DNA from 3 places in the Ruminococcus sp. 1001136sp1_2201st1_G3_2201SCRN_220225 genome. Region 2 is predicted to be linked to each of the others. Evidence: riboswitches for the same ligand, from Rfam matches in the RefSeq annotation. Region 2 holds a riboswitch; each other region holds the start of a gene.
The links. A riboswitch is a leader RNA that binds a small molecule or an ion and turns the genes downstream of it on or off. The one in region 2 is predicted to bind tetrahydrofolate.

Region 1: linked by a shared signal. The riboswitch ahead of folE (GTP cyclohydrolase I FolE) and the one ahead of AB5642_RS06795 (folate family ECF transporter S component) in region 2 are both predicted to bind tetrahydrofolate.
Region 3: linked by a shared signal. The riboswitch ahead of AB5642_RS13790 (folate family ECF transporter S component) and the one ahead of AB5642_RS06795 (folate family ECF transporter S component) in region 2 are both predicted to bind tetrahydrofolate.

What each region holds. Positions count from the first base shown of each region.
Region 1 covers NZ_JBCOME010000063.1:15,721-20,894, reverse strand. Annotated here, with positions in the region: gene AB5642_RS16890 (serpin family protein) at 1-177, opposite strand, end outside; gene AB5642_RS16885 (8-oxo-dGTP diphosphatase) at 286-747, opposite strand; gene AB5642_RS16880 (aminopeptidase P family protein) at 853-2,640, opposite strand; THF riboswitch at 2,774-2,870, shown strand; gene folE (GTP cyclohydrolase I FolE) at 3,122-3,679, shown strand; gene AB5642_RS16870 (HD domain-containing protein) at 3,676-4,173, shown strand; gene folP (dihydropteroate synthase) at 4,213-5,022, shown strand; gene folK (2-amino-4-hydroxy-6-hydroxymethyldihydropteridine diphosphokinase) at 5,137-5,174, shown strand, end outside.
Region 2 covers NZ_JBCOME010000015.1:636-5,809, forward strand. Annotated here, with positions in the region: gene AB5642_RS06780 (RNA polymerase sigma factor) at 1-150, shown strand, start outside; gene AB5642_RS06785 (DUF4179 domain-containing protein) at 147-1,532, shown strand; gene AB5642_RS06790 (helix-turn-helix transcriptional regulator) at 1,688-1,843, shown strand; gene AB5642_RS06795 (folate family ECF transporter S component) at 1,996-2,562, opposite strand; THF riboswitch at 2,634-2,731, opposite strand; gene galE (UDP-glucose 4-epimerase GalE) at 2,926-3,942, shown strand; gene AB5642_RS06805 (MFS transporter) at 4,187-5,174, shown strand, end outside.
Region 3 covers NZ_JBCOME010000043.1:30,227-35,400, reverse strand. Annotated here, with positions in the region: gene AB5642_RS13805 (prepilin peptidase) at 1-472, opposite strand, end outside; gene AB5642_RS13800 (GDSL-type esterase/lipase family protein) at 747-1,367, shown strand; gene AB5642_RS13795 (N-acetyltransferase) at 1,657-2,412, shown strand; gene AB5642_RS13790 (folate family ECF transporter S component) at 2,623-3,183, opposite strand; THF riboswitch at 3,270-3,371, opposite strand; gene AB5642_RS13785 (hypothetical protein) at 3,561-3,785, shown strand; gene AB5642_RS13780 (hypothetical protein) at 3,782-4,939, shown strand; gene AB5642_RS13775 (Xaa-Pro dipeptidase) at 4,920-5,174, opposite strand, start outside.

The DNA.
Region 1 (5,174 bases), on a different contig from region 2:
GGCTATTTCATCTGTAAGGTTAATAGAATTCTGCAGATTAACTGATTTATCAAGATCAATGTTCTTTTCAGCTGCATTTAATTCTGCGTGACTGGCTGTGGCAGCATATGCATGGATTGGAGGAGCCATGGTTGTCATGAACGTCAGTGCTCCGGCAAAAAGTTTTATTTTATTCATGTATAACCTCCTTGTACGGTCGATAAAGTCCTTTTAGCAAAGGTTTTCTGCAAGTTTCTGTTTTATTTTAACATATTTGTTTCTTCTTTCTGTTATATTAATTTTCATTTAGTATAAGCGAATTTCCGTATTTACAAGCATTTCTCCCTCATATTGTAGTTTAACAGAGAAAAAACGTTTTTCCTCTGAAAGAAGCAGGTTCAGAAAAACTTTATCACCTTCCCATGTAGGAAGCTCTGGCACTATTTTCTTATCAACCCAGCATAGTTCGCCTTCATTGCATTCAATCAGTTCCCCGGTATATCCATCGGCTGTAAATACACACATAAGCTCAGATTCACATTCGCTGTTTATAAAGGTTACCAGGCCACGAAATTTGTAGGAAGTAAGTGTGAGTCCTGTTTCTTCTTTTACTTCACGCAGAAGACATTCTTCAGGGGATTCCTGATTTTCTGTATGTCCACCTACACCAATCCATTTGCCTTCGTTCATGTCATTTTGCTTTTTTACTCTGTGAAGCATCAAATATTTGCCATCGTTTTCGATATAGCATAAAGTAGTTATTGTCATTTATTCTCCTTCCCGCAGGCACTGCTTTTTTCTGTAAAATATAAAACAAGGGCGATGCATATCAGTTTTATACATGCCCCTGTTTACTGTTTTAAATGATTAGCTTCAGATTTCGCGTGTAGCTTCTTTCAGCCATTCTTTTTCCTCTTCTTCCAGATATGGAGAAATCTTTTTATATACCTGTGCATGATAATTATTAAGAAGTGCCCGTTCCTGCACAGTCATCAGCTCGGGAACAACAGCATCCAGATCAAACGGTACCATAGTCAGATGTTCAAAGCACATGAACTGGCCAAATGAGGTTTTCTCTGCTTTTTTGCATACGAGCAGGTTTTCGTGGCGGATTCCATATTGGTTTTCCACATAGTATCCAGGCTCATCTGATGTGATCATACCCTCTTCCAGTACTGCATTATCTCCCTGAATAATTCTCCAGCGGAAGCTGTTTGGTCCTTCATGAACATTCAGAAGATAACCAACTCCATGTCCTGTTCCATGATTAAAATCCTGTCCCATTTCCCATAACGGACCACGCGCCAGATAATCCAGATTTACACCAGTACAGCCATAACGGAATTTGGCATTTCCAAGGTTCAGCATGCCACGTAAAACAGCGGTAAAATATTTCTTCTGCTCGTCATTCACAGAGCCCATAACAATTGTGCGGGTGGTATCTGTAGTACCTTCGTAATAGTGTCCGCCTGTGTCTGCCAGAAGGAAATTGCCAGGCTCAATGGCAATATCTGTCTCTGGTGTGGCAGAATAATGGTTGATTGCAGCATGAATGCCATAAGAAATAATGGGGTCAAAGCTGTTGTCGATAAAGTTCTCCTGCTGGGCACGGAAGCTGTACAGCTTCTCTCCTGCGCTTAACTCTGTCATTGTAATTTTGCCAACATTTTTCTTTAGCCAGCAGATGAATTTGGTAAGCGCAACTCCGTCTTTGATATGAGCGATACGTTCATTTTCTACTTCTACTGGATTTTTAATTGATTTTGGAAGAAAAGTCAGGTTGGCTTCATCCAGAATCGTTACTTCCTTCGGAATACTGTTTACCAGACGACAGTTGGCTTTCTTTTTACAAAGAAGAACTGTCATGTCTTTCTCAAATGTTTTTACATATTCATAAATGCTGTCATAGGGCAGAATGGTTACGCCATCCTTAGATAATGCGTCCAGAATTGAAGCCGAAAATGCTTTTTCATTTGCAAACAGCCTGATTTCTGTTTTTGTCATTATCAGATAAGAGAGAACAACCGGACAGCAATGTACATCGCCGCCACGAATATTCAGCAGCCATGCAATGTCATCCAGAGAAGTCAGTACAAATCCATCTGCACCTTTCTCTTCCATTGATTTACGGATTCTTGCACATTTGTCAGCACGGGATTCGCCTGCCCATTTTACATCCAGTTCCATAACCGGTTCACAGGAAAGTGCCGGACGATCTTCCCAGATTTCTCCTACCAGATCAGAATCCGTCTGAAGAGTGGCTCCTTTTTTTGCAAGAAGTTCGGTCAGTTCATCTGCTTCTTCGGCGCTGACGGTTCTTCCGTCAAAACCAAGGCACATTCCCTCGCCTAATTTTTCTTCCAGAAACTGGTGCACAGTGGGAACATCTGGTTCTCCCATTTTAAAAAGCTCTACACCCGTTCCCTCCAGCTGTGCGGCCGCCTGGATGAAATATCTTCCATCTGTCCACAATCCAGCCATATCCTGCATGATGACTGCTCTGCCGGCAGATCCGGTAAAACCTGTAATATATTTTCTGCACTTAAAGTATTCTCCTACATATTCAGATGCATGAAAATCATCTGTGGGAACAAGATAAGCATCTATTTTCTTCTCTGCCATTACTTCCCGAAGTGCGGTGATTCGTTCTTTAACTGTCATAAAACTGACTCCTTCCAGTGAATTTTGTCTATTCCTATTATAATATCCACGTTACCCTTTCGCAACCTGTTTAAGAAAAAACACTTTTCTATTCCCAAAAGACGTGATATACTAACTTTCGAAATGAATGATATGCAAAATAGGATTTTATGCGTCAAGTGTTCGGTGAATGGGGAGTTGTCACTGAAACGAAAAGCACGTCTTACGGTATATTATCCGCACCCGTTGCAAGCACTATAAGAGGGATATCTCATATTGTGTCAGAGCCTGCCCGAAAGGAGCTTTCTGCAAGATGCACATTGCGATTTGTGGAAACGTTTTTTAACAGGCTCAAGGGAATGTTTTCGACATACATTCTATCACAATTGGAGATATCCTTTTTTGCGTATTAAGCAGGCAGATATTCGAATTCGAAAATCCTTCCCCGGTTTTATCAAAAAAGGATAGTCTCCGCAATCAAATACAAAGGAGGTTATTTTTAATGGTTGACAAACAAAAAGTAGAACAGGCCATCCGCCTGCTTCTGGAAGGAATCGGTGAGGATATTACCCGGGAGGGACTGATTGATACTCCCGACAGAATTGCACGTATGTGCGAGGAAATTTACGGTGGTCTCGATCAGGAAGCAGATCACCATTTACTGAAGCAGTTTCCAGTAGAAAATAATGAGATCGTATTGGAAAAAGATATTACTTTTTACTCTATGTGCGAGCATCATCTGATGCCTTTTTATGGTAAGGCGCACCTGGCTTATATTCCCGATGGAAAAGTCACAGGATTAAGCAAGCTGGCACGTACGGTAGAGGTTTATGCCAGAAGACCGCAGATCCAGGAACGCCTCACAGTACAGATTGCGGACGCTCTGGAGCGTGCCCTCTCTCCGAAGGGAATTATGGTTATGCTGGAAGCAGAACACACCTGCATGACCATGCGAGGCGTTAAAAAGCCAGGAAGCAAAACAATTACAACTGTAACCCGCGGAGCCTTCAAAGAAGATAAGGAGCTGCAGAAAATGTTCCTTTCCATGGTCGGAAAATGAGCAGTTCTTTTTCTGAAACAAACCGTATTTCTTTAATCTGGCGGCATCCCCTTTATCAAAAGCACTGTGAGAAAATACAGGAGCTTGAAAAAGATCGTATTTTCTGCAGACATACGCCGGAACACTTTCTGGATGTTGCCAGGCTGATGTATATTTATTCTCTGGAAAACAAGCTTAATCTGTCCAGGGAAATCATTTATGCCACTGCTCTTCTTCATGACATTGGCCGTGCGCAGCAATATCTGTCGGGTATTTCTCATGACATTGCAGGAGCTGAAATAGCCGGAAAGATTCTGGCAGATCTGCATTTTACAGAGCAGGAAAAAGAGGAAATATTATCTGCGATCAGTCAGCACAGGACGGATGGATCTGATAATGTGTTGGCTATGCTGCTATATAAGGCTGATAAAAAGTCCAGAAATTGTTTTTCATGTTCAGCAGCTTCAGAATGTTACTGGCCTTCTGAGAAAAAAAATCTGACAATTGAATATTAAGCCTTCTAAAAAATCTAACAGAAAGGATGGTTTCTATTTATGAAAATTGGAAATCGTTTTTTTGATACACAAAATCACACTTATATAATGGGAATTTTAAATATTACTCCTGATTCTTTTTCCGATGGCGGGAAATGGAATCATTTAGATGAAGCTTTGCGGCATACAGAAGCCATGATCGCGGATGGTGCGGATATTATCGATATTGGCGGGGAGTCTACGCGTCCCGGACACACGCCGGTCAGTGCAGAGGAAGAAGCTCAGAGAGTTTTGCCCGTTATCGAAGCGGTCAGAAAACGTTTTGACATTCCCATTTCTGTAGATACCTTCAAAAGCAGCGTGGCAGAAAGTGCGATTCAGGCCGGTGCAGATCTGGTCAACGATATCTGGGGATTAAAATATGATTCTGAAATGGGAGCTGTAATTGCCAAATATGATGTTGCATGCTGTCTCATGCACAATAAGTCCAATACAGAATATAACAATTTTCTCATCGATATGCTTTCTGAGACACAGGAATGTGTCAATCTTGCAAGAAAAGCAGGAATCAAAGATGAGAAAATCATTCTCGATCCAGGGGTTGGATTTGGAAAAACATTTGAGATGAATCTGGAAACTATGAATCATCTGGAGCTTTTTAAGAATCTGGGCTTTCCGGTTCTTCTTGGCACCTCACGCAAGTCGATGATCGGACTGGCACTTGATCTGCCTGTAGACCAGCGTGTAGAGGGAACACTGGCTACCAGTGTAATTGGTGTGATGAAGGGCTGTTCTTTTGTGCGTGTTCATGATGTCAAGGAAAACAGACGCGTAATCCAGATGACAGAAGCAATTTTGGGTTGTAATTGAGAGTAAAGAGGACATTCGCAATCCGCTTTGCTACTTGCTCATGAACGCAGTCGCGAAGCGACTGCGTTCAAATTCCTCAAAATTGTAAATAGCCAACAGAAAGGAACAACTGTTATGGATAAAACCAGATTTGATAAAATAGAAATTAAAGA
Region 2 (5,174 bases):
TATATTTTTGTACGAAGATACTGGTTTTTGGATCCTGTTTCTGCAATATCCAAAAGGCATCATATGTCAGTGGGAAGCGTGAAAATGAATTTATACAGAAACCGGAAAAAGCTGTTGAAACTGTTGGAAAAAGAAGGAGGACGCATATGAAAAAGTTTGATTTTTCAAAAGAATTTGGTAATATTGATCCGAAATATATAGAGGAAGCAGAGCGGGAATGGAGTGACAAAAAGGAAAACTGGAGACCAAAATGGTGGAGCAAAGCAGCAGCTGCCTGTGTGATTGTCACCTTGGGTTCTGTTATCTTTTCTAATCCGCATATCCAGGCTTCAATAAAAAATATTACATTGTCCATAGGAGAAACCCTTGGTTTCCCCAAAAGCATTGAATCTTATACGGAAGTGTTGAATACCTCTAAGGAAGACAAAGGAATTACTGTAACATTAAAAGAAGTGGTTCTGGATAATGGGGTTCTGTTAACAAAGGTGCATGCAGAAAAAACATCTTCCGGGCAAAAGGGCACGGATGATGTCCAGGATGCCTGGACCTTTGCCAATACACAGCTTAACATTGATTATCAGAAAACTACAATAAATGGACAGAAAATTGAAGAATACGAAAGCGGACACTATCTGCCGTATTCGGATGAGGATTTACTAAATACCGGACTGGATGAAAATGTCTATGATGCTGTTCTGGAATCCCGCTTTTCCCTTGATGAGGATTTGGGAGAAAATCCGGAAGTACATTTGGTACTTGGTGCTTATCAAAATGAAAATCTTGGCGAAGATTATTTTGCAGAATTTGAGTTTGATTTTTCTATTCCTCATGCGGAGCTTATGAAACAGACAGTTCATAAAAAGCTAGAAGATATTTCTATTAAAACAGAAGAAGGAACCGTGAAATTAACAGACTTTTCCATGAATAAACTGCAAAGTATAATTGCGGCAGAAATTCCGGAAGAACTTGAGGAAAAGCTGTATAAAGGTAATGAGATGATGCTTATGGGGACAGACAGTAAAGGAAATCAGGTACAGTATGAACTGCGCAGTAATTCAGCAGATGGTAAATCTCAATGGAGTTTTAAAACCAGTTTCTGGGGCATGTATCAGCTGGATTCTGACGGTCCGGTTCTTTTACTCCCGGATATTGACAGCGATTATCTGGAATTACAGCTTTATACCAGAGAGCCTTATATGGCTGCTGCAGACACTATCTGGGTTGATGACGATTTTGTAGAAATTGGTGAGACTACAGAAGAAGTGGAAGAAGTTCCAGAGGATACTTTGGAGGGAGAAAATCCGTCAGATGCAGAGGAGCCGATTGAAACTCAAATTATCGGAGGGGCAGTAGCTCCCACAGAAGTAAGGCTTCAAGACGATACAGACCAGAAAGAAAATACCGACGCAGCAAATAAAACGGATGAAGATTATGGAACCGAAGAAAGCGCATATGATGGAACTACAGGTGAAATCACTGCAGAATCTGACTGGACACCTGTCGGTGAAAAAATAAGGATTCAGATTAAGTAGAGAAACGTGAATCTTCTTAAAAAATACCATGTCAAAGAAGCTTTGCATACCTGTTTTTTCCACTGTAAAAGGTAAATTGCTTTTCATTAGGCAGAATTTTTTATATAATCCAAGTGAGAAGCAAAACCGATTGGAAGAACAGGAGCAGAGCAAATATGAACATTGGAACGCAGATATTAAAAATACGAAAAGAAAAGGCGCTGACTCAGGAGGAATTTGGAAAAATATTTCATGTTACCAGACAGACTGTGTCTAATTGGGAGAATGAAAAGAGATTCACGTTCATGGAAAAACAAATTCGTGCGATTTGACCAGATTGTGGGGAAAGCTGTTGTAAGATACTATCCTTCTTTTAAGTGGTTAGGATAATAAGAAACGCGAATATCAGTGGCTTATTTAGTACTGGAATATTCGCGTTTTTTATTTGATATCGCAAAGTTTTTATATTTTCAAATATATGTAATCAGTTGGCAGCCGGTTTTCTAAAAAGATTAAAAATTCCTGTCTGCTCAATCAATCTTGTGATGGTAAAGAAGATAAAGGAATCGATTGGCCACATGATCAGGTTCTTTACAGTACGCATTGGGAGGATTGCAAGGAATCCTTTTCCGTATAGCATGTCCAGCCATAAGGTATTTAACAGAACATTTACAATCAGAACGACAACCAGTTTTGCAATCAGCACGCGACGGAAAGTGAGCTTATGTTTGTAGTAAAAACATCCATAAATAAATGCCGCGAGCATTGCGTTAAAGGTGAACCCAAAGAAAAATGGACCATCAGGGCGGATAAAGAATTTCACAGTATCCAGCACACCGGCAAACAAACATCCGGTAATGGGTCCAAACAGATAATCAGCAATCTGGTTTGGAATACCGGAAAATCCAATTTTTACATAGGGACCGATATTGATAGAAGCAACTGAATTTAAAATCAGTGCCAGGGCAGCAAGCATTGCACAGACTGCCAGGGTAGAAGTGGTTTTCAGCTCTTTGGCTGAGGTGAGAAACATGTTCTTTGTTTTCTCCATAAAAAAATTACCTCCTTTTCTTTTTTCGCTCACAATAGGAGATAATTTATGGATTCATATTTATCTTCTGTTGCAGCGAGAAGCAATCCACGAACCGCAAGATTTCTCTTTTCGTCCTCCGGCAACTCTCCATCCGGAAGGCACTTTACGCTCATGAATTTACTCTGCATTACTTTACATGGGGCAGTATATAGCATATTATTGGAAAAAGCAAGAAAAAAATATATAAAAATATAAGTTTTTGCAATTAAGAAAACAGACAAGAAATCGTGGCATTTTCTCCATATTTTCTAAAACTTTGTCCATATGTTTTTACAAAAATCAGACTATAATAAAAGAAAAAACCGTTCAGGAGGAATCATTATGGCAATTTTAGTTACAGGTGGTGCTGGTTATATTGGAAGCCACACGGTAGTGGAGCTTCAGAATGCAGGATATGATGTTGTGGTACTGGACAATTTAAGCAATGCAAGTGAAAAAGCACTGGACAGAGTATCAAAAATCACAGGAAAACCAGTGAAGTTTTATAAGGCAGATATTCTGGACAGAGATGCTTTAAATGATATTTTTGATAAGGAAACTATTGAGTCCTGTATCCATTTTGCAGGTTTGAAGGCAGTTGGAGAATCTGTGGTTAAGCCCTGGGAGTATTATGAAAATAACATAGCAGGCACTTTAACTCTGGTTGATGTAATGAGAAAACATAATGTGAAAAATATTATTTTCTCTTCTTCAGCAACTGTATATGGAGATCCGGCGCAGATTCCGATTACAGAAGAATGCCCAAAGGGACAGTGTACGAATCCGTATGGCTGGACAAAATCCATGCTGGAACAAGTGCTTACCGATATCCAGAAAGCAGATCCAGAATGGAATGTTATGCTTCTTCGTTACTTTAATCCAATTGGCGCACATAAGAGTGGAACAATTGGAGAGAACCCAAATGGCATTCCCAATAACCTTATGCCATATATTACACAGGTAGCAGTTGGTAAGCTGAAGGAACTTGGTGTATTTGGAAATGATTATGATACTCCGGATGGAACTGGTGTAAGAGACTATATTCATGTTGTGGATCTGGCAAAGGGGCATGTAAAAGCGCTTAAGAAAATCGGGGAAAATCCTGGGCTTGCGATTTACAATCTGGGAACCGGAAAGGGCTATAGTGTTCTTGATATTGTAAAGAATTTTGAAGCGGCAACTGGTGTGAAAATTCCATATGTGATCAAACCTCGCCGAGCCGGAGATATTGCAACTTGTTATTGTGATGCATCTAAGGCAGAAAAAGAGCTTGGCTGGAAAGCAGAGAACGGTATCCGTGAGATGTGTGAAGATTCCTGGAGATGGCAGTCTAATAATCCGCAGGGATATGAAGAATAGGATGTATATTTAAAATAAGAGAGCTGTAAGATGCAGCCCTCTTATTTTTTTGAATAATTGACCTTATGTTATAAATGAACGCATTTTTTATCCTGAAATATTCTATTTTTTAAAATTCTACAATTTTGTGCATGTTTTGTTAAATGTTGTTTATGTAATTTTGGGAAAGATAAAGATATAATTATATTCGGATTAAGGAAGTACGAAAATAAACCTGAAAAAACAGGAGAAAGAGAAGGAAAACATGGAAGAAAAAAGATATTTGAAATGGTACAACAAAGTCGGATACGGTTCCGGAGATGTGGCTGGAAATGTGGTATATGCATTCCTTTCCACCTTCGTAATGCTCTATCTGACCAATACTGTTGGATTGAACCCGGGTATTGTAGGAACATTGATTGCAGTATCAAAACTGTTTGATGGAGTGACCGATATTTTCTTCGGCTCTATGATTGATAAGACAAAAACAAAAATGGGAAAAGCAAAACCTTGGATGCTGTATGGTTATATCGGCTGTGCAGTTACTTTGATCGGTGTATTTGCAATTCCGGAAAGTCTTGGACAGACAGCGCAGTATGCATGGTTCTTTATTGCATATTCCCTGTTAAATGCAGTGTTCTATACAGCAAATAACATTGCATATTCAGCTCTTACAGCTCTGATTACCAAAAACAGCAAAGAACGTGTAGAAATGGGATCTTACCGTTTTATCTTTGCATTTTCTACCAGTCTTTTGATCCAGTCTGTTACTATCAAGTTTGTTGAGATTATGGGAGGGGGAGCTGCTGGATGGAGAATTGTAGCAATCATTTATGCCATCATTGGACTTATTATAAATACAGTTTCTGCATTATCTGTAAAAGAGCTTCCAGAAGAAGTCTTAAACGAAGATGCATCAAGCGCAGTAGATGAAAAATATAGCCTTATTGAAGCTGCAAAACTGTTATTTTCCAACAGATTTTATATTATGATCTGCGTAACCTACATTCTGCAGCAGATTTATTCCGCAATGCTCAGTATGGGTATTTATTACATGATGTATGTATTGAAAAACGAGGATCTGTTCCCGGTATTTTCCTGGGTAATCAATATCCCGTTAATCATTGCACTGGTTATTACACCATCTTTAGTAGCAAAATGGAAAGGGTTATATAAGCTGAATCTGGTTGGATATACCATTGGAACCATTGGACGTGCCCTTGTAGTAGTTGCTGCTTATATGGGAAGCGTAC
Region 3 (5,174 bases), on a different contig from region 2:
ATATAGGAACTGTGAAATGAAAGTTTTCCAACGGCATACCGCTTTTGTAATAGGGTTCTCTTTTTCCTGTTTTGAAATAAACACTGATGTAATGTAATAAGTAAAGAATTCGCTGGCAGACAATGCCGCTTGAAATCATAAGAGCAGCTGATATGACAGCTCCAATCAGAAAGGAATAGGAAATGCAATTGAGAATTTTCGTCGGTCCGATCATGCTTCCAATAACACTCAAGAGCTTGATGTCTCCGGCTCCCAGCATTCTGAATATGAATAAAATCCCCAGAATCAGTATCGGTACCAGCAGACCGCATATCCAAGATCCGAGACTGCTAACATCTATTTTCCATATTCGCGTAAACAAACTGACCAATACACAAAAAAGCAGCCAGCCATTGTCTACCTTCGCTCTCTGAATATCCATCAGAGCGGCGCAGCCTGCCGCTATAGCAGGAAATATTCTGTAAAAAAGCATAGACGTACCATCCCTTCTTTTACATAGGTTTACTAATAACAGGAGGCTATCTTGAAGTATTTTAGAGCCTGTTTGAGAAAGGCTTCCTGTATTTTATCTTTCGTAGAATAGGGAATAGTCGATCTGAAAAGATGACCTTCGATACCAGATGACTTCTGGTGAGTCTTATTATAGGTGCTCTATCTCCATTTGTCCAGTCTTTTTTTTACAAATTTTTCTAAAAAAACTATAAACCTTTTTGTTCTTGCAGTATAATATTAACGGAGGTAAAATTATGACAATATTAACATGTCTTGGTGACAGCATCACCGATTGTGAACACTGCTTTTCCAGAGATTTCCTTGGCAATGGCTATGTAAAAATGCTGTCAGACTGTCTTAAAAGGGACGGCTCAGACTATCAGGTACGCAATTATGGCACTGACGGCTTTACTATAAACAGACTTCTGCAGAGAATTCAGGGTGATTCTGATTTTACAAGTGATATTATAACAATTTTAATCGGAATTAATGATATTGGATTAATAATGAATACGGACAGAACACCGTTTCAGCAGAGGAATATGCTTTTTTCTTTTTACAAATGCTATGCAGATCTTATAACAATATTAGCAAAATCGAACTCGCGCATTATTTTAATGGAGCCTTTTCTTTTTCCCTGGCCTGCCTGTTATAGAACCTGGCTTCCTTTTCGCCAGAAAATATCACAAATGATCCACCAGCTATCAGAACAGTTTCAAATTTCTTATCTTACATTGCATGAGGAATTGAATGAAAAGGCGCGTCGTTATGGATATTCAGAAATTACTACAGATGGGATTCACCTTACTGAGCAGGGACAAAAATTTCTGGCAGACAGATTGTATAAATTAATTTGCGGCTATTCACCGTACTAGTACATCGTTTTCGAAATAACTATACCACTCACTTGTCTGTGAATCCGATTGCACAGGTATAAAAGCCTCGGCGTAGCCCGCTACGCCTGCGTTTTTATACCTGCACACTCGAATTCACATCCTACGCGATTGGTATAGTTATTTACGAAACGATGTACTAGAGCGTGTTTGAAAAAGGCTTTCTGCAAGATGTGTAAAAAGCAATCTGTCTTATAACAGACTATTTTCAGTTGCATTGCTGGATACAATTATGTATAATGACCCTAAACTTATAAAAGAAGGTTTTTTTATGGATAAAATCATTAAAGAAATTGAAGATATGTCACTAAATGCATGGCCCTCCCATAAAATGGAGCTTTATGATGGATGGATTCTCCGTTTTTCCTATTTTTATACACATAGAACAAACAGTGTGGAGCAGTTCGGAACTTCTACCCTTTCCTGGAGGGAAAAGGTTTCTTTCTGCGAAGCAGAGTATGCCCGACTGGGCAGCCCTGCAATTTTTAAGATCAGTCCTCTGGTTTCTCCGGATTTTGATTATCTTCTGGAAAACCGCAACTACGAAATCCAGCATACAACAAATGTTATGGCAGCCTCACTGGATGGAGCAGATCTTTCTGCGCCTTGCGATCAGGTAACTCTTACTGACGATATTCCAGATATTTGGATTGAAAGTCTTTTTGATCTGAAAGGCACCATTAATCCTGTTCACCGTGCTGTAGTTCCATCCATGTATCATGCCATCGTAAAAGACACCGTATGCGCCTCCATCTGGAGTAACGGAAAAATTATTGCAACCGGGCTTGGCATTCTGGATCGAAATTATATTGGATTGTACGCTATCCATGTTCGCGAAGATTTCAGACACAAGGGTTATGCTCGTCAGATTTGTACTGCACTTCTAAAAGAAGGAAAAAAGAAAGGCGCAACTAAGGCCTATCTTCAGGTAGTAGAGGGAAACACTCCAGCACGTAATCTTTATGAATCACTTGGACTTCATTATCTCTACACCTATTGGTTCCGGGTTCAGACACATACAAACTGAAAACTTTTCAGAGCATGTTTAAAAAAGGCTGCGATCAGTGTTTATCCTGATCACAGCCTTTTATTTGGGAATCGTATTTTTTGACTTATTCAACAAGTTGATTTCTCAAACAATCAACTTTCCAGTAAGTACATTGCTTCATAATCCATCTTATGCCATATTATTTAATTTGGGGTTTTGTATATAATTCAGCTCCTGGACTGCTGCCATTTATACGGTCTTCTTCTCCAGCTTAGCAGGTCTTATGTTTCCTACAACCATGCCTGTAAGCGGGCTGAAATAAAGAAGACTGGTAAGTACGCAGTAGATTGGAGTCATGATTGCAAACTGTACAAGACGTCCTGGCATAATTGCATAGAAGTTTGCTCCGATCATTACCAATCCTGCAGTGGTCAGTCCAAGTGTTCCCACTACGCCAGAGACTGCAATTGCGACACACATAACAACAGTCTTTACTTTTCTGTTCTTTTCAGCCATTAGTTTTCCAGCCAGTCCGGGGATCACACCCCAGGCAACTGCTGATAAAGTAATCAGTGGATTAACTCCATAGCCTTTCATAAAACATCCAATGATATCGGCAACAGCACCTTCTACACCACCAGCTACAGGTCCCATCCAAAGACCTGCCAATACAGTGGCGACAGTTCCCAATGTAATTCGATATACACCAAGATCAATTACCAGAACGCGTGACAGCACAAGCTGGATTGCTACCAGCAGTGCAAGGAATACAAGAGTCTTAACACTCCATGTCTGTTTGTTTTTACGCATAAAAAAAACACCTCCATAATGATTAAAATAACAGAGTAGTTACCATAAATAATAATCCCTCCACATTATGAGATGTTCTCACATGTAGCAACGGGTGCGGAAAATATATCGTAAACAGTCCTGCTGCTTTTCGTTTCACGGCGACTCCCCAGCCAATGAACACTTGACGCATAAATTCCTACTTCGCTATTATTTATTTAAAATGATTATAGCACAAAATATAGAAATTTCAATATGTATTTGTTATAATATTCACATAAATAAATTAATCGTTACTGTTCACTGACAAATGTTTGTGCATACTCTCCTCTTTTTCGCATATTCTAAGAATATCTTCCCTTATATAGGAAAAATATTTGACAAAAAGGAGTGTTTCTATGAGTATAAAATCCACAAACAAATCATCTTGCCAAAAACAGCCGCCACTACAGAATCCTTACAATGTTTTTTATAATAATTACATGAATACAAATGCTACTACAGAATGTACAGGACTTGGCTATCGTATGCCGGATAACTCGGAGGAATGGAATGCCTGCCGAGAGGTTTTCGATTTTCTTCCTGTACCATTTCCGGATTCGGAGGATACAAAGCAACAATGAAAAATTTCACAAAACTATTACTTGGCTCTTTGGTACTGTTCTCTCTGTCAGGATGTACTGCCGGTGATATGATCACCAGCTATACTTCTATTTCTGATCAGAGTGAAACCACCTTACAGAACACTTCAGAAACACCCAAACAGCGTGTTTATATGGATGAAATCAAAGGAACCCTTAAGGATTTCACCGGTGCCACCCTGACTATGGAAAGCCAGGAACAAACTTACGTTTTTGATCTTTCTGAAGCAACTTTGGAATGCGAAGATGGCATGATCACTGGAGATGAAATCAGTGTCATTTATGAGGGGCAGCTCTCTAACAAGGATACCAGCACTGTAAAAGCATTGAAAGTAGTAGACGACTTTCACAAAAAGAATCAGCTGGAAGTACGAAAGGCCTATGGGGAAGTACAGAGTCTGACTCCAAATACCATTACCATAAAAAATAAAAAAGGCAAAACAGCCACCTATCCAATCACTGGAACTGAACAATATTATCAGAATGGCATCCGCACCGGTGTATGGGTATACATTCATTTTAAAGGCAAGTTTGCTTCCAGTCAGAATACCCAAAGTTCTTCTCTTAATGCCAGTCATCTGAAAGTACTAAGCATTTCAGATATTGATCCGCTTACACTTCCAGATCCAACACCAACACCAGATCCTGCACAGGTTTCTGCCGATGCCTCAGCAAAAGAACAGCAGATTCATGCAGAAATTCAGAATATTTCCCTGAATACACTCACAGTTCTTCCCTCTGGCTCTGACAGCACAATAAATGTAGACTTGTCTCAGATTCCTTCTTACTTTAAAGGTGGAACAGCACCAGGCTCCTATGTAACCATAACTTGCACTGGACAATTTCAGGGAAATTCACTGGATGGTGTTACTGTTACAGCAGTCACCGGTGATGATCCGGATTCTCTTGGAAGCCGTGAAATTACCAGCTCAGTCAGCGGTACAATTATAGGCCATACAGCAAATACCGTCACACTTCAAACTGGCGATGGCGCAACCATAACCTGCTTTACAGAAGGGGCAAAGGATACCTCCACCAGTAATATGGAATCCGGCGCAGGTATCTGCATTACCTTTGATCCTACAAAATCCAAAAATTCCAACATTTATACATCTATCAAGATTCAGGACGCCTGAAGGTGTCCTGAATCCTTTTCTCTCCATCTGCCAGCCAGGCTCTCACATCCCCGGATTCTCCCAGAATGTCCATAAATGCCTGGTATTCATCCATTAAGCCCTTCCCATGTAAGACCATATAAGCTCCTGCATCACTTCCAAGAGCCACCTTTGCTCGGTACTTGTATGCCAGACGAAGGTTCTTTGCGGCCAGTTCTATAATAGGATCAAGCACTGATTCCTTATATCTTCCACA